DNA from 3 places in the Kitasatospora sp. NPDC057500 genome. Region 3 is predicted to be linked to each of the others. Evidence: riboswitches for the same ligand, from Rfam matches in the RefSeq annotation. Region 3 holds a riboswitch; each other region holds the start of a gene.

The links. Region 3 has a riboswitch for thiamine pyrophosphate ahead of ACFU74_RS27335 (purine-cytosine permease family protein). Riboswitches for the same ligand answer to the same signal wherever they lie in the genome.
Region 1: linked by a shared signal. The riboswitch ahead of thiC (phosphomethylpyrimidine synthase ThiC) and the one ahead of ACFU74_RS27335 (purine-cytosine permease family protein) in region 3 are both predicted to bind thiamine pyrophosphate.
Region 2: linked by a shared signal. The riboswitch ahead of thiO (glycine oxidase ThiO) and the one ahead of ACFU74_RS27335 (purine-cytosine permease family protein) in region 3 are both predicted to bind thiamine pyrophosphate.

The regions. Positions count from the first base shown of each region.
Region 1 covers NZ_JBHVER010000289.1:57-7,164, reverse strand. Annotated here, with positions in the region: gene ACFU74_RS34630 (class I adenylate-forming enzyme family protein) at 1-1,172, opposite strand, end outside; gene ACFU74_RS34625 (glycosyltransferase family A protein) at 1,213-1,953, opposite strand; gene ACFU74_RS34620 (3-oxoacyl-ACP synthase III family protein) at 1,950-2,963, opposite strand; gene ACFU74_RS34615 (SPFH domain-containing protein) at 3,045-4,571, opposite strand; gene ACFU74_RS34610 (hypothetical protein) at 4,697-4,903, opposite strand; TPP riboswitch at 5,066-5,200, shown strand; gene thiC (phosphomethylpyrimidine synthase ThiC) at 5,196-7,028, shown strand.
Region 2 covers NZ_JBHVER010000124.1:13,477-23,925, forward strand. Annotated here, with positions in the region: gene ACFU74_RS24120 (thiazole synthase) at 1-342, opposite strand, end outside; gene thiS (sulfur carrier protein ThiS) at 346-567, opposite strand; gene thiO (glycine oxidase ThiO) at 564-1,727, opposite strand; TPP riboswitch at 1,719-1,831, opposite strand; gene ACFU74_RS24135 (NAD(P)/FAD-dependent oxidoreductase) at 1,923-3,155, shown strand; gene ACFU74_RS24140 (Rv2175c family DNA-binding protein) at 3,215-3,580, shown strand; gene thiE (thiamine phosphate synthase) at 3,577-4,251, shown strand; gene ACFU74_RS24150 (polyprenyl synthetase family protein) at 4,334-5,440, opposite strand; gene metF (methylenetetrahydrofolate reductase [NAD(P)H]) at 5,629-6,543, shown strand; gene ACFU74_RS24160 (hypothetical protein) at 6,667-7,533, shown strand; gene ACFU74_RS24165 (phytoene desaturase family protein) at 8,363-9,868, opposite strand; gene ACFU74_RS24170 (DUF4126 domain-containing protein) at 9,879-10,449, opposite strand, start outside.
Region 3 covers NZ_JBHVER010000158.1:2,867-13,315, reverse strand. Annotated here, with positions in the region: gene ACFU74_RS27370 (pyridoxal 5'-phosphate synthase) at 1-407, opposite strand, end outside; gene ACFU74_RS27365 (hypothetical protein) at 848-1,177, opposite strand; gene ACFU74_RS27360 (FAD-binding oxidoreductase) at 1,626-2,990, opposite strand; gene ACFU74_RS27355 (MerR family transcriptional regulator) at 3,083-3,913, opposite strand; gene ACFU74_RS27350 (peptidoglycan-binding protein) at 3,984-5,093, opposite strand; tRNA gene ACFU74_RS27345 (tRNA-Ser) at 5,296-5,383, opposite strand; gene ACFU74_RS27340 (S1C family serine protease) at 5,450-7,186, opposite strand; TPP riboswitch at 7,369-7,517, shown strand; gene ACFU74_RS27335 (purine-cytosine permease family protein) at 7,511-8,962, shown strand; gene ACFU74_RS27330 (glycerophosphodiester phosphodiesterase family protein) at 9,057-9,908, shown strand; gene ACFU74_RS27325 (ATP-binding protein) at 10,180-10,449, shown strand, end outside.

The DNA.
Region 1 (7,108 bases), on a different contig from region 3:
TTGAGCCGGCCGGCGAGCACGATCCGGCCGTCCGGGTCGAGTGCGGCGCGGTCGCCGGTGCGCACCCAGGGCCCGGGTTCCTCGCCGAGGTAGCGGTGCCGGGCGCCGGGGCCGGTGAGCAGCAGTTCGCCGTCCTCGCCGAGGTCGGTGCGCACGCCCGGCAGCGGGGCGCCGACCAGGTCGCCGGGTCCGTCGAAGGCGCTCTTCTCGGCCTCCTCGACGGCCGCCGCCGGGAACAGCTCGGTGAGCGCGTAGACGCTCCAGGCCTGCTCGGCCCCGGCCTGCTTGACCCGGCGCAGCAGCGCCGCGTCGGCGGGCGCCGAACCGGTCCAGACCCGGCCGGTGAACCGGGCCCCGGCGCCGAGCGCGGCGCGCAGCTGCGGCGGGGTGAGGTAGGTGTGGGCCGGGGCGAGCCGGTCGAGCTGGCGGGCCAGGGCGGCGGGTTCGCGGGCCGGCAGCGCCACGGCGGCGCCGACGGTGAGTGCGGGGACCAGCACGAAGAAGGTGCCGCCGAGCACCACCGTGCCGGGCCGGGGGCCGACCAGCGCGGTGACGGTGTCCAGTCCGGCGGCCAGGCCGCTGCGGGAGTGCACGACGGCGCGCGGGCGGGCGGTGGTGCCGGAGGTGAAGACGATGACGGCGTCGGCGTCGCGTCCCGGGGCGTCCCGTCCGGGGACGCTCGGCACCGAGGCGCCGAAGGGGTTGGTCCGCAGCCGGGGGGCGCAGCCGGGCAGCCGCCGTCCGAGGGTGGCGACCGGGCCGAGGGTGCCGAGCGGCGGCAGCGCGAGGTCGGCGCGGCGGGCGAGCGGTCCGGCCCAGCCGGCCACCGCCTGGGCGGCGGCGTCGGCGAGCACCAGGTCGGGCCGGGCCAGGGCGAGCCGGGCCGCCAGCACGTCGGGGCCCGCGGTCGGGTCGAGGACGGCGGCGCGCAGGCCGAGCCGGTGCGCGGCGAGCAGGACGGCGAGGGCGCGCGGGCCGGGGCGGACGGCGACCCCGAGGGTGTCGCCGTCGCGCAGGCCGCGGGCGCGCAGGGCGACGGCGTAGTTGTCGGCGAGGGCGGCGAGTTCGCCGCGGCGGATCCGCACCCGGGTGCTGCCGAGCCGGGTGTGGCGCAGGACGGCGGGGCGTTCGGGGTGGTCGGTGCGCAGGGCGTGGGCGAGCCGGTCGAGCACGAGCGGTCCTCGGGATTCGGCGGGGGTCGGCGGCGGGGGGTCAGCGGACGTCGACGGCGCGGGGGCCGGCGCCGCGCTCCAGGTACCAGCGGGCGGTGCCCACCACCCCGTAGGCGCGGATCCGCCGGGTGGAGTTCTGCACCACCATGTCGCGGCGGTGGACGATGGCGGTGGTGTGCCGGCGGATCCGGTTGATGAACATCCGGTCGGTCGGCGAGGGGCGGCGCGGCATGCCGCCGACCGCCTGGTACAGCTCGGCGGTGATCGCCATGTTGTTGCCCGCGTGCATCCGGTACGGGGTGAGGTAGCCGTGCCGGCGCCGGTGCGCGGGCCGGATCCGGCCGAAGAACGCGCCGAGCGCGACCAGCGTCAGGAAGACGGCGCGCCCGGCGGGCCCGTGCTCGTCGCGGCGGGCGGTGACCCGGCCGCAGACCAGCCCGCCGCCGTCGAGCAGCGCGGCCCGGGCGGCGGCGGTCCAGCCGGGTTCGGGCAGGCAGTCGGCGTCGGTGCGGGCGAGCAGGGCGGCGCCGTGCGCGATGGCGTGCCGGAAGGCGGTGTCGACCGCGGAACCGACGCCCTTCTCCGGTTCGACCAGCACCTCGACCGGGAACGGCGCCCGGGCGGCGAAGGCGCGGACCGCGTCCACGGTGCCGTCGGTGGAGCCGTTGTCGGCGACCAGCAGGGTGAAGCCCCGGTCCCGCTGGGCGGCGAGGGCGTTCAGGGTGCCGGTGATCCTGGCCTCCTCCTGGTAGGCGGGGACGATCACCCAGAGCCCGGTCAAGACGCCTCCCAGACCATCGTCATCAGGCTGACGCCGCCGCCGAGGCCGACCATCAGCACCTTGTCACCGGGCGCCAACGCCCCGTGTATTCGATCGAGTTGGAGTCCTATCGTGGCACTGGCGACATTGCCCACCTCCGGCACGGTGACCACCAGCTTCTCCTCCGGGACCCCGGTGACCTCGACGAACCGCTCCAGGTAGGGGACGGTCACCTGGTGCACCAGCACCCGGGCGTAGTCGTCCCAGCCGAAGCCGGTGCGGGCCGCCACCCGGGTCAGGACGTGCCGGCCGGTCTTCTCGAAGACCTCGCGCAACTCCGTGCCGCCGCCCCGGAAGTAGCTGTACTCGTCGCCGCGCGGGTGGCGCGATCCGCCGCCCGGGATGCCGCCGGTCCGCCAGTGCTCGGAGGCGGTCTCGGTCTCCACGTCGAGGATGCCGCCGCGCCGTACGGCCTCGACGACCACGGCGGCGCCCGCGTCGCCGAAGGTGTAGCCGGCGAAGCCCTCGCGGAACTGCTCCGCGCCGCTCGGGTCGCGGCGCATCGCCCGGCTGGGCGTCTCGCCGGTGACCACCAGGGCACGCCGGGCCCGGCCGGCCAGGATCATCGCGCGGGCCAGGTCGATCCCGTTGAGGAAGCTGTTGCAGGCGTTGCTGACGTCGAACGCGTGGGCACGGGAGCCGAGTTCGTCCTGCACCAGATGGGCGGTCGCGGGCTCGGCGACGTCCCGGGTGGCGGAGGCGAAGAGCAGCAGGTCGATGTCGAGCGGGTGCAGGCCGCGGGCGTCCAGGGCGCGCCTGGCGGCGGCCACGGCCAGCGTGGAGGCGTACTCGTCGTCGGCGGCGAAGTGCCGGGTGACGATGCCGGTGGCCTTCTCGAAGGTCCGCTCCGGCAGGCGCAGTCGGCCGCCGGCGGTAATCTCGTCCTGGAGCTGCCGGGAGGTCAGCCGACGGTCGGGGAGCTGGGAGCCGACGGCGGTGATGCCGATCCGTGCGGTGGCTGCTGGATGCATGTGCCCATCGTCCGGTGCGCCCGGCCGCGGCCGCCTGAGTACGGGTACTCAGGCGGCCGCAGCCGGGCTACCCAGAGCGGGTCAGCCCTGCTCGGAGGCCGGGCCGGCGAAGTTCGCGGGCAGGGCGTCGACCGGCACGGCGTCCGCCGGTACCGCGTCCAGCGGGACCGTCTCCACCGCCGTCGGTGCCGGGACCGCGGCCGCCGGGGCGGCGCCGTCCGGGCCGACCGTGGACAGCAGCCGGCGGGCCAGTCCGAGCCCGGTGCCGCCCATCGCGAGCGCCTTGGCGAACAACTCGCCCATGCCGTCGGCCCCGTTGAGCAGCACCATGTGCTCGACGTTGCCGAAGGACTCCGCGGCGGCCCGCACGATCTGCGGCCACTGCTCGGCCAACTCCTGGGCGACCACCGCGTCCTGGTTCTCGGACAGGGCGGTGGCCCGCGCCTTGATGCCCTCGGCCCTGGCCAGCCCGATCGCCCGGGCGGCCGAGGCGTCCGCCAGACCGCGCGCCTCGGCCGCGGACGCCTCCGCCTGCCCGGTCGCCGTGGTCGCCTCGGCCTGTGCCAGACCGCGCAGCCGGGTGGCCTCGGCGTCCGCCTCGGCCGCGACCCGCACCCGGCTCGCCTCGGCCGCCGCCGCCAGCTCGGTCTCCCGGGCCTGCGCCTGCGCGGCGGAGATCCGGGCGTCGCGGGCGGCCTCGGCGCTGGTGCGGGTGTCGTACGCGCGGGCGTCGGCGGGCTTGCGCACGTCGATCTGGAGCTGCTGCTCCTTGCGCCGGGCCTCCAGTTCGGCGACCCGGGTCTCCTGGACCACCACCTCCTGCCGGGCGGCGGCGTCCGCGAGCGGCCCGGCCTGCCGGGCGCGGGCGGTGGCGGTGTCCATCTCGGCCTGGTACGAGGACTGCTGGATCTCGCTGTTGCGGGTCGCCTCGGCCTTGCGGGCGGCGGCCTCCTGCTCGGCCTCGGTGGCCAGCCGGTCCGCCTCGGCCTGGGCGATCCGGGCGTCCCGCTGGACGGCGGCGGCGTGCGGGATGGCGAGGTTCTTGATGTAGCCGGTCGGGTCGATGATCTCCTGGATCTGCAGGGTGTCGATGATCAGCCCGAGCTTCTCCATCTCCAGCCCGGAGGCGGCCCTGGTCTCGCCGGTGAGCCGTTCGCGGTCGCGGATCATGTCCTCGACGGTGAGCCCGCCGACGATCGAGCGCAGGTGGCCGGCGAAGACGTTGTGGACGCGCTGGCTGATCAGCTTCTGCTGGTCCAGGAAGCGGCGGGCGGCGTTGGCGATCGACACCTCGTCGTCGCCGACCTTGAAGATCACCACGCCCTTCACCCGCACCGGGATGCCCTGCGTGGTGACGCACTCGACGTTCAGCTCGGCCTCGTTGAGGTCCAGCGAGAGCCGCCGGACCCCTTGCAGGCCGGGGGTGACGAGGGTGCCGCGCCCGGTGACGATCCGGAATCCCAGACCGTCGCCGACCCCCTCGGTGCGGTGCCGGGAACCGGAGATGATCAGCGCCTCGTTCGGCTCCGCCACCCGCCACATGAGTTTGAAGAGCGTGATCCCGACGACCAGTGCCGCGGCGACCGCCCCGGCGACGATGTAGCCCATGGTTCAACTCCCCCTTCCGGCGCTGGAGATGCGCCGATTCGGATTGTCCGCCCGGGCCGATCCGGGGGAAAGGGAAGTGACATGACGGTCCGTCACAAGGTCGTCACCGGAAGGTCATCGGGGCGTCACGGGCCGATCGGCGCCACGTACACCGTCCTCGGCGGCTGGTACTCGATCACCACCACCGGCGTCCCGACCGTCAGCCGCTCGCCCGGCACGGCCAGGTAGGCGAGGAACGCCTCGGTGCCCCGGCGCTCCGGAACGTGCACCATCACCTCGCCGACCAGCCCCGCGCCAACCGCCCCGGTGACCCGCCCCGTGCTCCCGACCACGCCGGCCTCCTCGACTCGTCGACTACGGGGCCAGTCTGCCCGCAGAGGAGGCCTCCCGTCCCCCGTTCACCGTCCGGACCTCGGCGTTCCCCCTCCAGGACCCCCTCTGGACCTCCGGCGATCGGCTCGCTACGGTGTTGGACGTCATGCGCGGGCAACACCGCCTGCGGACGCGGGAGCTCGGAGCACCGGGCTGAGAGGGCGCTGAACGGGACGTCGACGGACGGACCGGAGGCTGCGTCGACCGCAGGAACCTGACCGGGTAATGCCGGCGTAGGGAGTTTGAGGTCCGATGACCACCTTTGAGGCACAGCCGCAGTCTGCCCGCCCGCAGTCCGGCAACGGGACCGCCGTCACCAGCGCGGGCACCGGCTACCCCACCCCGGCCTGGCGCAAGGCCCACCGCCAGGGGTCCCGCCCCGACCTGCGCGTGCCGTACCGCGAGGTCGTGCTCACCAACGGCAGGACCGTCCCGCTGTACGACACCTCCGGGCCGTACACCGACCCGGACTACGAGCCGGACGTGCGGCGCGGCCTGCCCGCCCTGCGCGACGCCTGGATCCGCCTGCGCGGCGACGTCGAGGAGTACGACGGCCGCGAGGCGCGCCCCGAGGACGACGGCATCCGGCACACCGCGCCGCGCGGCGGCGACCTGCGCAACCTGGACGCCGTCTTCCCCGGCCGCCCGCGCCGCCCGCTGCGCGGCCGCGACGGCGCCGCCGTCACCCAGCTCGGCTACGCCAAGCGCGGCATCGTGACCCCCGAGATGGAGTTCGTCGCCCTGCGCGAGGGCCTGGAGCCGGAGTTCGTCCGCGAGGAGGTCGCCCGCGGCCGGGCCGTCATCCCGGTCAACGTGAACCACCCCGAGGTCGAGCCGGCGATCATCGGCACCAACTTCCTGGTGAAGATCAACGCCAACATCGGCAACTCCGCCGTCACCTCCTCGATCGAGGAGGAGGTGGAGAAGATGACCTGGGCCACCCGCTGGGGCGCCGACACCGTCATGGACCTCTCCACCGGCCGCAACATCCACACCACCCGCGAGTGGATCCTGCGCAACTCCCCCGTGCCGATCGGCACCGTGCCGCTCTACCAGGCGCTGGAGAAGGTCGACGGCAAGGCCGAGGAGCTGAGCTGGGACGTCTACCGCGACACGATCATCGAGCAGTGCGAGCAGGGCGTCGACTACATGACGGTGCACGCCGGCGTGCTGCTGCGCTACGTGCCGCTGACCGCCCGCCGCAAGACCGGCATCGTCTCGCGCGGCGGTTCGATCATGGCCGCCTGGTGCCTGGCGCACCACCGGGAGAACTTCCTCTACACCAACTTCGAGGAGCTCTGCGACATCCTCGCGAGCTACGACGTCACCTTCTCCCTCGGTGACGGCCTGCGCCCCGGCTCGATCGCCGACGCCAACGACGAGGCGCAGTTCGCCGAGCTTCAGACACTGGGCGAACTGGGCCGGATCGCCCGCGCCAAGGACGTCCAGGTGATGATCGAGGGCCCGGGCCACGTCCCGATGCACAAGATCAAGGAGAACATGGATCTCCAGAAGGAGATCTGCGACGAGGCCCCCTTCTACACCCTGGGCCCGCTCACCACCGACGTCGCGCCCGGCTACGACCACATCACCTCGGGCATCGGCGCCGCGATGATCGCCTGGTGGGGCACCGCGATGCTCTGCTACGTCACGCCCAAGGAGCACCTGGGCCTGCCCAACCGCGACGACGTGAAGACCGGCGTCATCACCTACAAGATCGCCGCCCACGCCGCCGACCTCGCCAAGGGCCACCCCGGCGCCCAGGCCTGGGACGACGCCCTCTCCGACGCCCGCTTCGAGTTCCGCTGGGAGGACCAGTTCAACCTGGCCCTCGACCCGGAGACGGCCCGCGAGTTCCACGACGAGACCCTCCCCGCCGAACCCGCCAAGACCGCCCACTTCTGTTCGATGTGCGGCCCGAAGTTCTGCTCGATGAAGATCTCCCAGAAGATCCGCGACGAGCACGGCGACGGCGCCACCGCCGTCGCCTCCGGCTACGACGCCGAGGCCCTGGCCGGCATGCAGGCCATGTCCGAGGAGTTCAAGGCCCAGGGCAACAAGGTCTACCTGCCCCTGGCCGACTGACGTTCGCGTCCCGGAGCGGCGGCCCCCCGGGCGGGCGGGGGGGGGGGGCCGCGGGGCGGGGGGGGCCGAGCGCCACAAGA
Region 2 (10,449 bases), on a different contig from region 3:
CTCGATCGGGTCGGGCAGCAGGGTCCGCTCGTCGGCGATCACCTCCAGCTTCACCCAGTCGGTGCCGAGCGCTTCGCGGGCCAGCCGGGCGGTGAGCACGGCCTCGCCGGCGGTGAAGCAGCCGGCGGTGTTGGGCAGCACCCGGATGCCGTTGCGGGTCAGCACGTCGAGCACCGAGCCCTGGGTGGCGGTGTTCACCCGGCGCATCGCCACCGTGGTCAGCTCGGTGCCGGACACCCGGAGCGCCTGCTCCAGGACCTCCAGGCTGGGGGCGCCGCCGGTGCCCATGATCAGCCGGGAGGAGAAGGACGTCCCGGCGATGGTGAGAAGGTCGTCGGCCATCGGTCAGCCTCCCTGGACGGCGGTGAGGATCTCGATCCGGTCGCCCGCCGACAGCGGCGTGCGCGGCCACTCGGCGCGCGGCACCACGGCCTCGTTCAGGGCGGCGGCGACGCCGGAGTGCGCTTGGCTGAGGGTGGCGACCACCTCGGCCAGGGTGGTCGAGGCGGGTACCTCGCGGGGCTCGCCGTTGACGCTCAGGGGGATGTCGCTGGTGCGGGGGCTCATGCCGGGACCTTCGTGAATCGGGTGGGGGAGAACGGGCGGGCGAGCTCCGGCAGGTCGCCGGTGGCCAGGTACTCGGCCACCAGGTCGCCGGTGACGGGGGTCAGCAGCACGCCGTTGCGGTAGTGGCCGGTGGCGGCGACCAGGCCGGGCAGCGCGGTCGGGCCGAGCAGCGGCGCGTTGTCCGGCGAGCCGGGGCGCAGCCCGGCGCCGGTCTCCACCAGCGGCAGCTCGGTGATGCCGGGGACCAGCTCGTGCGCGTCGCGCAGCAGCTCGTACACCCCGCCGGCGGTCACGGTGGTGTCGTAGCCCTGCTCCTCGGTGGTCGCGCCGACCACCAGCTCGCCGTTCTCGCGCGGCACCAGGTAGAGGTGGCCGCCGCGGACGACGGCGCGCACGTTGCGGGAGAGGAACGGCCGGTACGCCTCGGGCACCCGCAGCCGCAGCACCTGGCCCTTGACCGGGCGGATCGCCGGCAGCACGTCCGGGGGCAGGCCGGGCAGCAGGTGACTGCGCGCTCCGGCGGCGAGCACCACCTGGTCGGCGGTGGCGGTCTCCTCGGTGGCCAGCCGGACGCCGGTCGCCCGGTCGTGCTCGACCAGCAGCTCGGTGGCCTCGGTGCGGTGCACCACCACGCCGGCCCGTTCGCACGCGTGCAGCAGGGCCTCGGCCAGCCGGCGGCCGTCCACCTGGTGGTCGTCGGTGACGTGCAGGCCGCCGCGCACGCCGGGGGCGAGCATCGGCTCCAGCCGGCGGGCCTCGCGGCCGGTGAGCCACTGGGAGTCCAGGCCGAGCCGCTGGTGGAAGGCGTGCAGCTCGCGCAGTTCGGCGCGGTCGTCGGAGTCGAGGGCGACGGCGACGGTGCCGCACTGCCGGTAGCCGGTGCCGTGGCCGCCGCTCGCCTCGGTGAGTTCGGCGGCGAAGGCGGCGTACCGCTCGTTGGAGGCCATCCCGAGGCGCAGCAGCGGCTCCTCGCCGTACTGGAGTTCGGTGACCGGGGCGAGCATGCCCGCTGCGACGTCGGCGGCGCCGTGGCCCGGCCAGGCATCGATCAGGAGGACGCGCAGTCCGCGCTGGGCCGCCCGCCAGGCGACGACGAGTCCGATGATCCCACCGCCGATGACCAGCACCTCGGCGTGGGCGCCCCGTACCAGGCGTGTCAAGACTGTTCTCCCTTCGCCGGAATGACCCGGATCAGGTTCGGACGGTCGCAGGCCGTGCCAGCCCGCCTCTCAGCCCGGTCCGCCGGGCTCCCGCGATGGTGCCCCCACCTTAACTCCGGGGGGTGCGCCCCCTGAAGGCGCCTGCTGAGGGCCTAGGACCAGGGGACCGGGACCGGGCTCAGTACAGTGACGGGCGTGGCTGAGCTGAGCGGAACGGGACAGACGGATCGGGTGGTCGTGGTCGGCGCCGGGCTGGCCGGGGCGCAGTGCGCCGCGGTGCTGCGGCGCGACGGCTGGCAGGGGCGGATCACGCTGGTCGGCGAGGAGCCGCACGCGCCGTACGACCGGCCGCCGCTCTCCAAGGACGTCCTGCTCGGCAAGACCGACAACCCCGCCCTCGACCTCGACTTCGACCGGCTCGGCGTCGAACTGCTGACCGGCCGCCGCGCCACCGGCCTCACCCCCGGCGGCACCGGCGGCACGGCCGGCGTGCTGCACACCGACGCCGGGGACGAGCCGTACGACGCGCTGGTGATCGCCACCGGCGCCGAGCCGCGCGTCCTGCCCGGCGCCGAGCGCGCCCACCTGCTGCACACCCTGGACGACGCGCTCGCGCTGCGCGCGCTGCTGCGCCCCGGCCTGCGCCTGGTGCTGGTCGGCGCGGGCTGGATCGGCGCCGAGGTGGCCACCGCCGCCCGGGCGGCCGGCTGCGAGGTGACCGTCGTCGAGGCCGGCCCGGCGCCCGTCCCCGGGGCGCTGCCCGCCGAGGTCGGCCGGGCGATGGCCGCCTGGTACGCCGAGGCCGGCGTGGAACTGCGCTGCGGCACCGGCGTCACCGCCGTCGAACCGGGCGCGGTGCTGCTCGCCGACGGCTCGCACCTGCCCGCCGACGAGGTCGTGGTCGGCGTCGGCGCCCGCCCGGCGACCGGCTGGCTGGCCGGCACCGGGGTCGCCCTGGACGCCGTCGGCGCCGTCCTGGTCGACGAGCGGCTGCGCACCACCGTGCCCGGCGTCCTCGCCGCCGGCGACTGCGTCAGCTACCCCTCGGCGCGCTCCGCCACCCGGCTGACCGTCCAGCACTGGGACCACGCCCTGCAGTCCGGCGAGGCGGCGGCCGCCACCCTGCTCGGCACCGACGCGCCGCCGTACGACCCGGTGCAGTACTTCTGGTCCGAGCAGTTCGGGCGGATGGTGCAGTACGCCGGGCGGCACGGCGCGGGCGACGAGCTGCTGTGGCGCGGCTCGCCGGGCGGCGCCGGCTGGTCGGTGCTCTGGCTGCGCGACGGAGCGCTGCGCGCGCTGCTCGCGGTGGACCGGCCGCGCGACCTGACCCAGGGCCGGCGGCTGATCGAGCGCGGCGCCGTGCTCGACCCGGCCCGCGCCGCCGACCCGGAGGTCCCGCTGAAGTCGGCGCTCGCTGCCCGGTAGCGGCGGGCGGCGGCCCCGGTTGGTGCGCGGCGGGCCGCCGAGGTGGCAGTCTGGTGCTTGTGAGTGAGATCGAAGCCAAGATTGAAGCCCTGGTCCCCGCGTGGCTGTACCTCCCCGACATCTCCGAGAAGTGGGGTTTGGTGGTCACCGAGGTCCGCAACATGGTCAAGAAGGGTGACCTGATCGCCGTCCGCCGCGGTCCCAACAAGTCGCTCCAGGTCCCGGCGGCGTTCATCGACGAGACCGGCCCGGTGAAGCACCTGATCGGCACGCTGACGGTGCTGCGCGACAGCGGGTTCAGCGACGAGGAGATCCTCGAGTGGATGTTCAGCGAGGACCCGTCGCTGCCCGGCACCCCCGTCCAGGCGCTCTGGGAGAACCGGGCCACCGAGGTCAAGCGCCGCGCCCAGGCGATGGCGCTGTGACCGACCTGGCCGCGACCGGCCCGGCCGTGACCGACCGCCGGGCCCGGCTCGCCGACGCGCGGCTGTACCTGTGCACCGACGCCCGGCGCGAGCGCGGCGACCTCGCCGAGTTCCTGGACGCCGCGCTGGCCGGCGGCGTGGACATCGTCCAGCTCCGCGACAAGGGCCTGGAGGCCAGGCAGGCGCTGGCGGCACTGGAGGTCTTCGCGGACGCCTGCCGCCGGCACGGCAAGCTGCTCGCGGTCAACGACCGCGCCGACGTCGCCCACGCGGCCGGCCCGGACGTGCTGCACCTCGGGCAGGACGACCTGCCGGTGCCCGCCGCCCGGGCGATCATCGGCGAGGACGTGCTGATCGGGCGCTCCTGCCACGCCGAGTCCGAGGTGGACGCGGCCGCCGCCGAACCCGGTGTCGACTACTTCTGCACCGGTCCGGTCTGGCCGACCCCGACCAAGCCGGGCCGCCACGCACCGGGCCTCGGCCTGGTCGAGTACGCGGCGAAGCTCGGGACCGAGCGGCCGTGGTTCGCCATCGGCGGCATCGACCTCGGCAACCTGGACGAGGTGCTGGCCGCCGGCGCCCGCCGGGTCGTGGTCGTCCGGGCCATCACCGCCGCGGACGACCCGGGGGCCGCGGCCGCCGGGTTCGCCCGCCGACTGCGCGCGCTCTGAGCGACCGGGGCCGCCGCCGTCCGTCCCGCCCCGTGTCCCGCGGGGGCGGGCCGGCCCTCGCGGACGTCAGTTCTTGCGGACGTCAGTACTTGCGGACGGTGGCGGCCTCGGCCAGCGCCAGCAGTGTCTCGCGGGCCCGCGGGTCCGCCAGCGGGGCGGCCTCCAGCGCGGTCAGCGACTGCCGCAGCAGCTCCTCGATCCGCTGCTCCACCCGCTCCGGCGCGCCGCTGCGGGCCACCAGCCCGCGCAGTCCGGCGACCTCCTCGGGAGTCAGGTCCGGCGCGCCCAGCCGCTCGTCCAGGTGCCGCGCCTCGGCGGTCGGCAGGCCCCGCATGGCGTGCGCGACCAGCAGCGTCCGCTTGCCCTCGCGCAGGTCGTCGCCGGCCGGCTTGCCGGTGACCGCCGGGTCGCCGAACACGCCGAGCAGGTCGTCCCGCAGCTGGAACGCCTCGCCCAGCGGCAGGCCGAACGCCCCGTAGGCCTCCACCAGCCGGGGCGGGGCGCCCGCCAGCAGCGCTCCGACCTGGAGCGGGCGCTCGATCGTGTACTTGGCCGACTTGTAGTGCAGGACGGTCTGGGCCCGCTCCAGAGCGCCCTGGTCGGTGGAGTCCCCGGCGACCGGCTCCAGCACGTCCAGGTACTGGCCGACCATGACCTCGGTGCGCATCAGGTCGAACATCGGCTTGGCGGCCAGCACCGCCGCCGGGTCGAGGCCGGAGTTCAGGAACAGCTCGTCGCACCAGATCAGCAGCAGGTCGCCGAGCAGCACCGCCGCCGAGGCGCCGTACTGCTCGCGGTCGCCGCGCCAGCCGCGCTCGCGGTGCATCGCCTCGAAACGGCGGTGCACGGAGGGCAGGCCCCGGCGGGTGTCGCTGCGGTCCATGAGGTCGTCGTGCACCAGCGCGCTGGCCTGGAGCAGCTCCAGGGCGGCCGCCGCCCTGGTGATCCCCTCGCCGCTCGCCGCGCCGCCGGCGCCGCGCCAGCCCCAGTAGCAGAACGCCGGACGGAGGCGCTTGCCGCCGTCGAGCAGGAAGTCGCGCAGCGCCTCGGTGACGGGCTCCAGTTGCGGGGAGACCTTGCCGAGCAGGGCCGACTGGCCGTCCATGAAGCCGGCGAGTGCGGCGTTGACGCGCTCGCGCACGTCCTCCACGTCAATCGGATTGGCCGGCCGGTGGCTGGACGAGGTCACGATGGGGCTCCGGAGGTAGCTGGGGTGCAGCGCAAGCGTATCCGGGGTGGAGGGGAACAGCCGTACGCACGGGTTCCGGCCGGTCGCGCCGTCCGGCGTTCGCCCCGAGTCCACCGCTCGTCCATCCGGCGTCTCAGGAATTGGGACCAAGTTGTCCGCGCCCTTGCGCCGACGGCTAACCTGCCATCATGGCACTCGGTATCGCTTCGACCAGACCGGACCGCGCGCAGACGGTCCGCGAGCTCCTGGCCGCCGGAAAGCGGTCCTTCTCCTTCGAGTTCATGCCGCCGCGCACCGAGGCCGGTGAGCAGAAGCTCTGGGACGCCATCCGGCGGCTGGAACCGCTCGACCCCAACTTCGTCTGCATGACGTACGGCGCCGGTGGCTCCTCGCGGGAGCGCACGGTGAACATGGTCGGGCGGATCGCCACCGAGACCACGCTCACCCCGGTCGCCCACCTAACCGCCGTCGACCACTCGGTCGCGGAGCTGCGCAACATCATCGGCCAGTACGCCGACCAGGGCGTGCGCAACGTCCTCGCGGTGCGCGGCGACCCGCCCGGCGACCCGATGGGCGAGTGGGTCAGCCACCCGCAGGGCGTCACCTACGCGTACGAACTGGTGGAGCTGATCAAGGGGATCGGCGACTTCTGCGTCGGCGTGGCGGCCTCGCCCAACATGCACCCGCGCTCGACCAACTGGGACGACGACATCCGGCACTTCGTGGCGAAGGTCCGCGCCGGTGCCGACTACGCCATCACCCAGATGTTCTTCGAGGTCGACGACTACCTGCGGCTGCGCGACCGGGTGGTGGCCGCCGGCTGCGAGACGCCGATCATCCCGGAGATCATGCCGGTCACCAACGCCAAGCAGCTGGAGCGGTTCCCGCAGCTGAGCGGCTCGGCCTTCCCGCCGGACCTGGAGGCCAGGCTGCGCGCGGTGGTCGACGACCCGGCGGCGCTGCGGGCGGTCGGCATGGAGCACGCCACCGCGATGTCCGAGCGGCTGCTGGCGGAGGGCGTCCCCGGGCTGCACTTCATCACGCTGAACCACTCGACGGCGACCCTGGAGATCTACCAGAACCTCGGCCTGCACCGGCGTTGATCTGCGGCGCATCGCGTTCCCGCCCGCGGCGGGAACGCGATGCGGTACCCGGGCCGTTGAACCGGTACAGTCGCCGCACACGCGCGGCGGGCGCGGGCACGCGACTGGGAGGTAGCGGGCGGTATGGGCATCGGATACCTGCTGCTGTACGCCGCGTTGGCGGTGGTGGCGCTCTGGCTGGTCGCCGAGCTGCTGTTCCAGAACCGGGCACCGCTGCACTGGCGCGGCCTCGCCCTGGCCGGCTTCCTCGCGGTGGCCGGCGGGATGGCGGTCGGCTCCGTGCCGGTGATCGGCGCGGGCGCCGCGATGTTCGCGGTCGGGCAGACCTTCGTGACGCTCTCGGTGAAGCGCGGCTACGCGGCCGGGTGGTCGCTGCGCGCGGCTGACGGCAGCCTGCCCGGACCGCTGGCCAAGGTGCCGCTGCTCGGCGCGCTCACCGGCGGAGGCGCGGCGGTCGCCGCGACCGCGGTCGCGGTGAAGCAGGTCGGCGAGGTCGGCAAGGTCGAGGAGGCCCCGGCCCCGGGCCCGGTGGCGCTCGCGGAGGAGTCGGCCGTCGAGCAGACCGCGGCGTTCGAGATGCAGGAGCTGGCCGCCGACGGGGTGTACGCGTCGGCGTACTACGAGCAGCAGGCGGTCCCGCAGCAGGACGCCTACGCCGAGGCCTACCAGCAGCAGCCGTACGGCTACGACCAGCAGCAACAGCAGCCGCAGCAGCAGCAGTGGCAGTCCGACCAGCAGCAGCCGGCCTTCGGCTACGACCAGGGCTACGGCGGCTACCCCCAGCAGGAGCCCTACGGCACCTACCAGCAGCAGCCCGACCCCTACGCCGCCTATCAGCAGCAGCAGTCGTACGGCTACGACCAGCAGCAGCAACAACAGCAGCCGCAGCAGCAGTGGCAGCCGGACCAGCCCGTCAACGGCATCCCCCAGCAGCCCCAGTACGACCAGTACGGCTACCAGCAGCACCCCACCTGGCAACAGCAGCCCTGAAACCGCCCTGCATCCGGCACGAAAAGTCGGCCAGATCGACTTCCTGCTCCACGCACCCCGACTTGCAGCGCCCGCGCCACCTCGGGGCCGGGCCAGGCCTACGCGGCACGAGAAGTCGGCCGGCCCGACTTTCCACTCCGCGCGCCACTCGGTCGACACCCAGCGCGAGAAGTCGGCCGGGGCTCCGCGCACCCCTGGCGTGCCGCCCCCAGGCAAGTCTATGCGCGTAGATTTGGGTCCCGCGTGGCACGAGAAGTCGGCCGGCCCGACTTCCTGCTCCACGCACGCGACTTGCAGCGCCCGCGCTGCCTCGGGGGCCTGCGTGGCACGAAAAGTCGGCCGGCCCGACTTTCCACTCCGCGCGCCCCTCTCGATCGGCATCCGGCGTGAGAAGTCGACCCGAGGCTCCATGCACCCCTGGGGTTTGTGGCTCGCGTGCCGCCCTCGGGCGAATCTATGCGCGTAGAGATGGGTTCCGCGCGCGAGAAGTCGGCTGGCCCGACTTCCTGCTCCAGGTGTCCCGGGGCTTGTGGCTCGCACGCTACCCAGGCGAGTCTATGCGCGTAGAGTCAGCTGGCGCGGCGTGGGAAGTCGGCCGGGTCGACTTCCTGCTCCGCATGCCCTCCTGGGGTGTGCGGTTCGTGCGTCGCCCTCGGGTCAATCTATGCGCGTAGAAGCGGTTTCGTGCGGCGCGAGAAGTCGACCAGGTCGACTTTCCACTCCGCGCGTGCGCTTTTGATCCGTGCCTGGAGCGGGAAGTCGGCCCGGGCGGGACTCGGGCTTGGGGGGTGGGGGCGGGAAGTCGGTTGGGCCGACTTTCTGGGTCGGGTCAGGCGGGGCCGATGAGGTTGGCGACGATGCAGGCGGACATGCCCACGCGGGCCAGGCCGCCGCCGGGGTGGGCGGCGCCGCCGGTGAGGTAGAGGCCGGGGTGGTCCTCGTTGGGAGCCTGGAGGAGGGCGCCGTCGAGGCCGGCGAGGGCCGGGGGCGGGACGGAGCCGAAGAAGGAGCCGGCCTCGCGCTCGGTGTGCTCGGGGGTGCGGACCACGCGCCAGAGCAGGCGCTCGCGCAGGTTCAGGCCGGCCGCGTCGACGTGGTCGAGCATCCGGTCGGCGAAGGCGTCCGCCACTCCGGGGGCGCCCCAGTCGAGGTCCAGGGACGGGGTGGTCGCGGTCAGCACCACGGCCTCGTGCCCCTCCGGGTGCAGCGACGGGTCGTCCGGCCGCAGCACCTGCACCGTCGGCCGGTCGGTCAGCGGCGCGCCCGGGTCGAAGACGCCCGCCAGTTCGGCGCCCGGGTCGCCGGCGTGCACCACCGTGCGGTGCGCCGTGCCCTCCGGGCGCGCGCCGCGCAGTGCGAGCAGCACGCTCACCCGCCCCGGCACGCCGTGCAGCCGCTCGGCGGCGGCGGGCCACTCGTCCGAGCTCTCGGCCGCGCTCATCCACTGGGTGTGCAGCACCCGGGCGTCGATCGAGGAGACCACCACGTCGGCGTCGATCCGGTCGCCCTTGGTCTGCACCCCGCACACCCGCCCGTCGCGGACGATCACCTTGGCGACCGGCGTCTCGAAGCGGAACTCCACCTTGCGCTGCTCGCAGCGGCGGTACACCGCGTCGGCCAGCGCGCGCAGGCCGCCCTTGACGTACCAGACGCCGAACGACTGCTCCATGTACGGCAGCACGGTCGCCCCGGCCGGGGCGGTGCGCGGGTCGAGGCCGAACCGCAGCGCGTGCTCGTGCAGCAGCGCGGTCAGCCCCGGGTGCCCGCCGAGCTGCTCGGCTGCGACGTCGGCGAGCGTCCACTGGCGCGGGCCGCGCCGCAGGCCGAACAGGCCGCGCCGGGGCGGGCCGGGCACGGGGTAGGGGTCGGTGCGCAGCGCCGCCGGGTCATCGGGCAGCGGCTCCTCCAGCAGCGGACGGCGGGTGGCCTCCCAGACGGTGCGGCCGTGGTTGAGCACGTCGGCCCACTGCTCGCCGGCGCCCGGGCCGAAGGCCTGGTCGAGGGCCTGGACCACGCCGCCCCGGGAGGCGTTGGGCAGGGAGACCGCCGTCCCGTCGGGGAACAGGTGCCGGCTCTCCGGGTCGACCGGGCCGAGCTCGACCAGCTGCTCCAGCGGCTCGCGCCCGGTCTTCAGGGCGAGGTCCCGGTAGACGGCGGGCAGGGTGAGCAGTCCGGGGCCGGTGTCGAAGGCGAAGCCGTCGCGCTCGTAGCGGCCGACCATGCCGCCGTGGGTGCGGCGGGCCTCGCAGACCGTCACCTTGTGCCCGAGGGTCGCCAGCCGGGAAGCCGCCGCGAGCCCGCTCATACCTGCGCCGATGATGACGATCCGTGCCATGGTCCCGATCCTAGGTCCGCCCGGTGGCCCCTTCGGCCACCGGCTGCCCGCCCACCGCCCCCGCGGCCCGGGCGGCCCGGCGTTCGCGGCGGCGGGCGCGGAAGGCGCGGATCCGGTTGATCGCGAACCACACCAGCAGCACGCCGACCAGCAGCAGCACGGCGGAGATCGAGGCGGCCAGCCACGGGTGGAAGATCGCCAGCGTGACCAGCCCGGCCACCGAGACGTCCTCGGCCAGCGAGACCGCGATGTTGCTGGCCGGCTCGGGCGAGGTGTTCACCGCCATCCGCAGCGAGGCCTTTACCAGATGGCTGACCAGCGCGGTCGTGCCGCCCATCGCGCCCGCCGCGACCTCGCCCAGCGAACCCGGGTCGGCGGAGGCGATCAGCGCGCCGACGGTGGCACCCGCGACCGGCCGGATCACCGTGTGGACGGCGTCCCAGACGCTGTCCACGTACGGGATCTTGTCAGCCACCGCCTCCAGCAGGAACAGCGCGGCGGCGGCGAGCAGCACATCGGTGCGCTCCAGGGCCGACGGCACCGAGTCGGCACCGGCGAAGCGGCCCAGCAGGCCGAGCAGC
Region 3 (10,449 bases):
CAGTAGACGGTGAGCGCGGCGGCCGGGTGGTCGGCGAGCTGGCGGCCCTTGGGGCTGTCGGCGGCGGCCGAGAAGACCCAGCCGGTCCCGGCGGCGTCCACGTCGCGCAGCACCAGGACGCGGGCGTCCGGCATGCCGTCGGCGTCGACCGTGGAGAGGGTGAACACCTGCGGGTCCGGCACGCCGGCGTGCAGGGCGGTGGCGAGCCAGTCCACGAAGAGCGGACCGGGTTCGGCCGGGGCCGCCTCGGTGTCGAAGGTCGGCAGCGGGCGGGCCATCGGCGGGCGGCCGAGCATCAGCTCGGGCACGGACCGGGGCGCGGCCGGAGCCGGCTCCCCGCCGGGCCCGGGGCCCGCCGCGGGCCTGGTCTCGCCGGGGCCGGTCAGGCCCTCCTCCTCCGCTGCCATCGCGCGCCCTTCCTTCCGGTTGCCGCGGCCGCAGCCCGCGGCGGGCCGGTCGCCGGAAGGCGGGCCGGGCGCGGGGTGCGCTGTCGGAGCGCAACCGTACCGCCGTGCGGTGACGGCGCCGGGCGCGGGCCCTGGACTGGACCTGTCGCGGGCCCGGACGCGCCCGTGGGCGGCACCGGTGTACGGTGCCGCCCACGGGACCGGTGCGGTGACCCTTTCCGCTGCCCGGTTGTGCTGCGCGTCCTGTGCGGTCCTTCCGATCCGCTCGGTCCTCCGCCGGTCCTTCGCCGGTCTTCCGGTCGGTCCTTCGCCGGTCCTCCGGTCGGTCCTCCGGTCGGCCGACGCCGTCCGTCGTGTGAGTCCTGCCCGTTCCACCCGCCCTGACCGCTCCCGGTCGTCCGCCGACGGCGCCCCCGCCGTCCGCGGCACCCGGGCGGCGCTCAGGAGAAGACCGGTGCGAGGACGATGCCGTAGTTCTGGTTGGACTGGTTGGCCAGGACGCTGCCCGCGTTGTCCTTCACCCCGAGGGTGTTGGCCTGGTTCGATGCCCCGGCCCCGGTGGCCGTCTGCTGGGTGGAGACGTGGTTGCCGTCGACCGAGCCGAAGACGTTGCCCGTGCCGACGTTCGACACCACGCCGCTGGTGGACCCGTCGTTGGCGAACGCGCCGTCGTCGGCGGCGGCGGAGCCGGCACCGGCGATCAGCAGACCGGCCGCGAGCGGGGCCGCCAGCAGTAGGCCGGCCGCCCTGCGTGTTCGGGTGCGAGCCATGAGAGCCTCCAAGAAGCGGTAATCATGCAGGATGCGCGGAGTTCGCCGGCCAGACGAACACCTGCGGGCTGCGACGCCGGGAGACAGACTTCCGCAACAAATCGACAAAGCACCACCTCACAGCCCCCTTTTCGCCCTTTAGCGTGATATTCGGCCACCCGGCGCATAACTGCCGCCGGCACCGAATACGCGCCCTTCGCACCCCCTTCCACCTGCGGCGCAGTCGAACCGGCGGGCCACGGTCAGTGCGCCCGAAACGGCGCGGGAAGGGCGTGCGGACAACCCGGCGCACCACGAGGGCGCGCGACGGCAGAAAACACGCCCCCTTATCGGTGCGGTCGCATGACCGTGTCGACAATTCAGGGCGCTTTCCGCCGGCCTGTACGAAGGCCCGGGGGCCGGCGGTGCGGCGGTGCGGCGGTGCGGGGGGGGTGCGGCGGTGCGGGGGTCAGACGGCCTTGCCGGGATTGAGGATGCCCAGCGGGTCGAAGACCGCCTTCAGCTGCCGCTGGAGGTCCATCGCCACCGGTCCGAGCTCCTTCGCCAGCCACTCGCGCTTGAGCAGCCCCACCCCGTGCTCACCGGTGATCGTGCCGCCCAGCTCCAGCCCCAGCGCCATGATCTCGTCGAAGGAGCGCTGCGCCCGGGCCGACTGCTCGGCGTCCGCCGCGTCGAAGATGACGATCGGATGGGTGTTGCCGTCGCCCGCGTGGCTCACCACCCCGATGGTCAGCCCGTTCCGCTCGGCGATCGCCGCGACGCCGTCCAGCATCTCGGCCAGCCGCGAGCGCGGCACCGCCACGTCGTCGATCATCGTGGTACCCAGCCGGTCCAGCGCGGGCAGCGCCTGACGGCGCGCCTCCAGCAGCAGCTCGGACTCGGCCTGGTCCTCGGCGGGCACCACCTCGGTCGCCCCGGCCGCCCGGCACAGTTCGCCGACCGCGGCCAGCTCGGCCGCCCGGTCCGGGCCGTCGAAGGCGACCAGCAGCAGCGCCCGGGTGGACTCCGGCAGCCCCATCCGCCCCAGGTCGTTGACCGCGCGCACGCTCACCGCGTCCATCAGCTCCATCAGCGACGGGGTGAAGCCGCGCGCCATCACCTCGCAGACCGCCGCGCCGGCCGCGGCCGCACTCGGGAACTCCGCCGCCAGCGCCAGCTGCGGCGCGGGCGCCGGACGCAGTGCCAGCACCGCGCGGACCACCACGCCCAGGGTGCCCTCGGAGCCCACCAGCAGCCGGGTCAGGTCGTAGCCGGCGACCCCCTTGGCCGTCCGGCGGCCGGTGGACAGCAGCCGGCCGTCGGCCAGCACCACGTCCAGGCCGAGCACGTACTCGCCGGTCACCCCGTACTTGACGCAGCACAGGCCGCCCGCGCCGGTGCCGATGTTGCCGCCGATCGTGCAGGACTCCCAGCTCGACGGGTCGGGCGGGTAGGCGAGCCCCGAGGCGGCGGCGGCCCGGGAGAGCTCGGCGTTGACCACGCCCGGCTCGACCACCGCGATCCGGTTCACCGGGTCGATTTCCAGGATCCGGTTCATCTTCACCATCGACAGCACGATGCAGCCGTCGACGGCGTTGGCCGCGCCGGACAGCCCGGTCCTGGCGCCCTGCGGGACCACCGGCACGCGCAGCGCGGTGGCGGTCCGCATGACGTGCCGCACCTGCTCGACGGTCTCCGGGAAGACCACCACCGCGGGCGTGCCGGCCGGGCAGAAGCCCGCCATGTCGTGCCGGTAGGCGGCGGTCACGTCCGGATCCACCGCCAGGGCGCCGGGCGGGAGGCCCTCCGCCAGCCGGTCCGTCAGATCACTCATCGCCGCCTCCGCTCACGCCGCCCGCCCTCGCACTCTGCCCGCCGCCCGTCCACCCGGCAAGTACGCCGCTCCGGCGCGGGCGGCCCCTGCGACTACCCGCGGACCACCGGCTCCTGGAACTCCGTCACCCAGTCCGCCTCCTCCTCCGGGCACTCCAGGTAGAGCTCGCGGGCGTACCCCGTCGAGCGGTAGCCGTTCTCGTCGATGAAGCGCGCCAGTGCCTGGGTGGCGCCCAGGGAGGCGTCCATCGAGCCGCGGTGCACCACGGTCGCCGCCTCCTCGACGGCCGGCAGGTCGACCACCGCGAAGCCGTGCTCCCCGGCCGGGTCGACCGTGGCGGGGATCGGCACGGCCACCCGGATCAGCACCGAGCCGTCGCCGTCCCCGGTGTCCTCGTAGCGGGCGACGGACGGCCCGGCGTGGCCGATGCCGGCCGCCGCCAGCCGGCCGCAGAGCTCGTCGAACAGCGGGCCGATCACCGGCCCGATGTCCTGCGGCTCGTAGCCCGCCGCGACCCCGGTCAGCTCGGCCACCCGCACCGCAGGCACCCGCTTCACCACGACATCGTGCGTGGACATGGTCCCCTCGCTCTCGATCGTCCGGAGCCTCGCCTCCACCCGGGCCAGCCGTTCGGCGTCCGCGGCCATGGCCGCGGCGAGCTCGGCCCGCCGCAGCCGCAGCATCCCGCGCAGCTCGGCCGTGTCCACCTCCTCGTCCAGGACGGCCCGCACCTGGTGCAGCGTGAAGCCGAGGTCCTTGAGGGCGATGACCCGGTTGAGCCGGGCCAGTTGGGCCGCCTCGTAGCAGCGGTAGCCGCTGGCCGGGTCGACCCGGGCCGGCCGGAGCAGCCCGAGGGCGTCGTAGTGGCGCAGCATCCGGACCGACACCCGGCCGTGCTTGGCGAAGTCTCCGATGTTCAACATGGTTCCTCCAGTGCAGACCCTCACACGGTGTCACGGTCAAGCACCGGCTTCGCCACCCCCGTCCGTCACGTCAGTCCGTCACGTCGAACCCCCTCCGCTGCCCCAGCACCTGGAGGCTGCGCTGGCCGGGGATGCCGTTGGCGTCCTCGCCGGAGTAGCCGAGGCTGCGCTGGAAGGCGGCGTACGCCTGCACGGAGCGGGTGCCGAGCGAGCCGTCCACCCAGCGCTGCTCCAGGAACCCCTCGTCCGCCAGGGCCTGTTCGACGATCCGCACCTCGCCGCCGTGGGTCTGGTGGCCCTGCTCGGCCCCCGGGTCGGTGCGTGCCGCCGCGACCACGTGGGCGAGCGAGACCCGCCGCGGCGAGGGCAGCCGGCCCAGCAGCCGGCGCAGCGAGTCCTCGCCCGGCACGCCGTCGGCGTCCGGTCCCGAGTACCCCAGGGCGTGCTGGAAGTCCTGGTAGTTGAGGGTGTCGGCGTCCCGCCAGTCCTCGTCGGGCCCGGACCGGTAGTGCCGGCCGAAGCCCTGCCGGACCAGCGCCTCGCCGACCTCCCTGACCTGCGGCCCGTGCGCGCCGTAGCCGTACTCCAGGCCGTTGACGGTCACCCGGTAGCGGGCGGGCCCGGACCCGCCCTGCGGCGGGGGCAGCGGCGCCCCGCCGGCCACCGCGACGATGCCGGGCATCACGACCTCGCGGAACTGCCGGACGCGGACGTCCCCCGGGCAGGCCGTCCCGCCGTTCGACCACTCGGGGAACATCCGGTGCACCCCGAAGCCGGGCCCGTCCCACGCCGGGCAGATCCGCAGCGGAATGCCGTGCCGCCGGTGCAGCCACACCCCGAGCGCGACGAGCGCGTTGACCTGCGCGTTCGTCCACGGATCGGTGCTCCGGTCGTCACTGGCCGTCTCCACGCTCACCGCACCGGTTCCGTCCGCCCTGCGGTTGGCGTGCATGTTGGCGTCGGCCCGGGTCTCGGTACCGATGAACTGCCCCACGGAGCCGTCGTACCCGACCCCGAAGTGGGACTCCAGATTGGTGGAGTCCCTCCAGTACTCGTACATCCGCCGCGGCGTCCACGGCGCCGCCACACTGTGGAAGATCACCTGCGTCGGCGTGATCGCCGGCTGTTCGTCCGACTCGGGCTGGAGCTCCATCTTCTCCGCACCGGGGTACCAGGCCATCCGTCTCTCCTCGCCAGGCCCAGGGCAGTTCGCCCCTTACGCCCGGATAGACGGACCCCACACCCCCACACGCGGACACACCCGCCCCAAACCCCCCGTTCAGGTGAATACGACCCCCTCCCCACCCCACCCCGAACAGCACGAAGGCGGGTGCCGACCTCAGTCGGCACCCGCCTTGAGCAGGTGGTTCTTCTCCTACCGGCGGAGAGCGTGGGATTCGAACCCACGGTACGGGGTCACCGCACGACAGTTTTCAAGACTGTTCCCTTAGGCCGCTCGGGCAGCTCTCCAGGCGGAGGTCAGCCTAACGGGTCCGGCGGGGTTCGGTGCACCGGGTTTCCGGGGCGGGGTGGGGGTCAGTTGTCTCCGACGCGCTCGCTGAGGGTGACCTTGGTGGTGGCGGTCTGGCCGTTGCGGGTGTACTCGACGTCGACGGTCTCGCCGGGCTTGTGCGTCCAGATCTTGCTGACCAGGGCCGGGCCGTTCTCGATCGGGCTGCCGCCGAGCTTGGTGATGACGTCGCCGGGCTTGAGGCCGGCCTTGTCGGCGGCGCCGCCGGGGGTGACGGCCGGCTGGCCCTGGATGTCGCGGGTCTGGATCTGCGCGCCGTCGCCCTTGTAGTCGTCGTTGCGCAGGACGTCGAGCTTGGCGTAGACCGGCTTGCCGGTCTTGATCAGGGTGTCGGCGACCCACTTGGCCTGGTTGATCGGGATCGCGAAGCCGAGGCCGATGGAGCCGGCCCGGCCGTTGCTGGAGGCGTTGGACTGGATCGCCGAGTTGATGCCGATCACGCCGCCGCCGGAGTCGAGCAGCGGGCCGCCGGAGTTGCCGGGGTTGATGGAGGCGTCGGTCTGCAGGGCGTTCATGTACGAGGACTGCGCGCCGGTCTCGTCGCCGGAGGCGACCGGGCGGTCCTTGGCGCTGATGATGCCGGTGGTGACGGTGGACTCCAGGCCGTACGGCGCGCCGATGGCGATGGTGGAGTCGCCGACGTTCACCTTGTCGGAGTCGGCCAGCGGCAGCGGCGTCAGCTTGTCCTTGGGCGGGTTGTCGAGCCTGATGACGGCGACGTCGTAGCCCTCGGCGCGGCCCAGCACGGAGGCCGGGTAGGAGGACCCGTCGGCGAACTTGACGGTCAGTTTGCCGCCGCTGGAGGCGGCGGGCGCGACCACGTGGTTGTTGGTGAGGATGTGGCCCTCGGTGTCGAAGACGAAGCCGGTGCCGGTGCCGGACTCGCCGTTGCCCTGGGCCTTGATGGTGACGACGCTGGGCAGCGCCTTCTGCGCGATGCCGGCGACCGAACCCGGGGCGGCCTCGTTCTTCTGGGAGTTGTTGGCCTGGACCGTGGTGGAGGTTCGGCCGGCCTTGGCGCTGACGGTCCTGTCGTCGCGGTCGGCGATGGCCACGCCGACCGCGCCGCCGGCCACGCCGGCCACCAGGGCGACGGCCGTGACCAGGGCGATCAGACCGCCGCGCTTCTTGCGCGGGCCGCCGGGGACCGGCGCGCCGGGGTACTCGCCCGGGTAGCCGAGCGGGCCGCCGGGACCACCGGGGCCCCCGGGCGCGCCGGGGGTGATGTCGTGCGGGGCGCCCCAGCCGCCGAGCGGCTGCCCGGCGCCGAACGGGTGGTGGTGCCGGCCGGTGGCACCCGGGCCCTGCGGGGCGCCGGGCGCGGCGAACGGGTCGTGCGCGGCGAAGGGGTCGTGCGCGGCGAGCGCCGGGGGAACCGGCGTACCCGGGGCCGGGGTCGCGTACGGGTTGCCGCCGTGCGGGGCGGCGACGGGCGCCGCCGGGGCGACCGGGGCCGCGGGCGCGGCGGGCGGCAGGACCGGCGGCGGGGCGTCGAGGTACCCGGTCTCGGCGGCCGGGGCGGGCGCCGGGGCGGCGGCCGGCTCCGGGGCGGCGACCTTGCTGAACGCCAGCGTGGGGGTGAACCCGCCGGAGCCCGCCTCGGCGGCCGGCTGGGCGGAGGACGGCCGGTCGGCCGCAGGCTGCTGCGCCGGACCGTCAGAAGCGGAACCCACCGCCCCCTGGCCGCCGGAGGGCTGCTCCCCCTGCGACCCGGTGGGCCCAACCTCGCGCTCGGTGCTCACGGACGACCTCCATAGCTGACAGGACCAACAACCATAGTTTTTCGCACACCCGATTCGATTGCCGTAAGGACCCTTCTGAAGAACTCATAAGAATCCTTAGCCGGGCCCGACGACCGCCGCAGCGCCGTGCGCGACCCCTCCCGCCTTGGCGTTCTCCCCGTCGCCGACTAGCCTGTCGCTCCGAACTGACACGCGGGAGCTTGGACCCACCAGGCTGAGAGTGCGCCGGTCGACCGTACGCCACGGAGTCCCGTGGACGGCCGTCGAGGGGGCGCAGACCGCCGGAACCTGTCCGGGTAATGCCGGCGTAGGGAGAAATCGGCCATGCCGCCTGCTTCGCCATCCTCGTCCTCCGGCGCGCCCTCGTCCCCGGGCGTCCCCCCTCGGCAGGACGCCGCGGGCACCGCCGCCGGTTCCCACGGCGCGGCCACCGCCGTCCTGGAGCCCGCGGGCCGCACCGAGGCACCGCTGGTGCTGGACACCGAGCCGCCCCGCACGCTGCGCTTCCGCGACCACTTCGCGCTCTGGATGAACCTCGGCGTCTCGCTGATCGGCTTCACCACCGCCGCGACCGTGCTCGGCGCCAAGGGCAGCGAACTGTCGCTGGCCGCCGCCGTGACCGCGATCGTGGCCGGCACCGTGGTCGGCACCGCGATGCTCGGCGTGGCCGCGCTGATCGGCGCCCGGACCGGTGCGCCCGCCATGGCGAACCTGCGCGGGCTGTTCGGCACCCGGCTGTCCTACGTGCCGACGGTGCTCAACATCGTCCAGTGCGTCGGCTGGGGCGTCTACGAGCTGCTGACGATCGCGCTCGGCGCGCAGACCGTGGTCGGCACCGAGGGCTACCGCTGGGTCTTCGTCGTGCTGGCCGGTGCGCTGACCACCGCGCTGACCATCTGGCCGCTCGGCGCGATCGCGGTGCTGCGCCGCTTCGTCGCCGCGGCAGTGGCGGTCGCGATGGTCTACTTCACCGTCCAGCTCGGTCGGCACGGCGTCCCGGACCCGGGCGCGGGCAACTGGCACGGCTTCCTGCCGGCGACCGACGCGATGATCGCGGTGTCGATCTCCTTCGTGCCGCTCGCCGCCGACTACACCCGGCACTCGCGCACCCCGCGCGCGGCGTTCTGGGGCAGCTTCTCCGGCTACACGATCGCGCAGGTCTGGTGCTACGTGCTCGGGCTGATGGCGCTGCTCCAGGCGGACGGCGACCCGGAGCGGATCTTCGACTCGTTCCTCGGCGTCTGGGCCGGCTGGCTGTTCCTGCTGGTGCTGGTGCTGCGCGAGACCGACCAGTCCTTCGCCAACGTCTACTCGACCGCGATGTCGATCCACAACCTGCTGCCGAAGGTCGACCGCCGGGTGCTGACGGGCGGCACCGGTGCGCTGATCACCGTGCTCGCGCTGCAGATCACCGAGTTCACCGAGTCCTACTACGCCTTCCTGGGCCTGATCGGCTCGGTCTTCGTGCCGATGTTCGCGGTGCTCGCGGTCGACTACTTCCTCGGTGCCGGGCGGCGCGGCTGGAACCTCTCCGCCGACGCGCCGTCCCGCTGGCTGATGCTGCTGCCGTGGGCGCTGGGCTTCGCCACCTACCAGCTGATCGCGCCGACCGCGGTGGCCGGCTGGTGGACGGACCTCTGGACCTCCGCGCAGGAGGCGGTGCACTTCACCCCGCAGGAGTGGACCTCGGCCTCGCTGTTCGGCTTCCTGGTGCCGGCCCTGGCCACCTGGGCGCTCACCCCGCTCACCCGGGACCGGGCCGCCGCCGCGCGCTGACGCCCGCCCGGCCCCGGACGCGGAGGCGAAGACGGCCCCTCGGGTTGGGGCCGTCTTCGCCTCCGCGTCATGTCCGCGTCCTATCGTGTAGGGCGTGACCAGCCCCGATGTCTCGCCCGCGACGGCCCGCACCGCGCCGCCCGTCCAGGTGATCGCCCACCGCGGTTCCTCGTTCGCCCTGCCCGAGCACACCCTCGCCGCCTACCGCCGGGCGCTCGCCGAGGGGGCGGACGCCCTGGAGTGCGATGTGCGGGTGACCGCCGACGGGCAGCTGGTCTGCGTGCACGACCGGCGGATCGGGCGGGTCTCGGACGGCCGGGGCACGGTCTCCGCGATGACGCTGGCGGAGCTGGAGGCGCACGACTTCGGGGCCTGGAAGACCGGCCGGCCGAGCGAGGACCCGGAGCTGCGCGGGGTGCTGCGGCTGGAGAGCCTGCTGGAGCTGGTCGTGGACTGCGGGCGCCCGGTGGACCTCGCGATCGAGACCAAGCACCCGGTGCGCTTCCGCGGCCGGGTGGAGTCCGAGCTGCTGCGGGTGCTGGAGCGGTTCGGGATCGGCGGCGGGAGCGGCGCCGGCGGAGGTGCGGCGGCCGCCGGGGGCCACGGCGTCAACGCCCGGATCATGAGCTTCTCCTCCGTCGCGCTGGCCCGGGTGGCCGCCGCCGCGCCGCAGTACCCCCGGGTGTTCCTGTTCGAGCGCGGCCTGGTGCTGCGCGGACGGCTGCGCCCGGGCGCGCCGCTGCCGGGCGGGGCGCGGATCGCCGGTCCCGGCATCGAACTGGTGCGGGCCCGGCCGGGGCTGGTGACCAGGCTGCGCGAGCTGGGCCACCAGGTGCACGTGTGGACCGTGGACGAGCCGGCCGACGTCGAGCTCTGCCTGGAGCTCGGGGTGTCGGCGATCATCACCAACCGCCCGGCCGAGGTCCTGGCCCAGCTCGGCCGCTGAGCCCGGTGGTAATGGCGTGATTCGTGGTACCGCTGTGGTGAACCGTTCAACCACCACCAGCCGTTGACCACCTTGGTAGGGACTCAAACCTTTCGGCAACGATTTCTGTCGCAATTCATACAGTTTCACGACGGAGGGTGAGCACCGAATCACCTGTCGCGCACCGACGGTGGACGGGCCTGAAATGTCCGCGCGGGATCGCCGCGCGGTCGTTTCCGACGTATTGCCAAGGGGCATCCATCCCTCGGCATACGCTGAAGGAGGTCCGGGGGTGGCGTTGATGGTGGCGCGTGAAGTGCCGACTTCATCGACCATGGCAGTGCCGCACGGCCCAGCGAGTGTCGGGGTCGCACGGCGCCGACTGCGTCGAGATCTGGGAGACCGCGAGATACCGGAACCGGTCATTGATGATGCTGTTCTGATCCTTTCCGAACTATTGAGCAACGCTTGTCGTTACGCCCGTCCGCTCGGGCCACTGCCCGCACTCGGCCGGGGCGCCCGCGCCGAGGTCGTCGGACCGCTGCTGGTCGGCGGGCGGTCC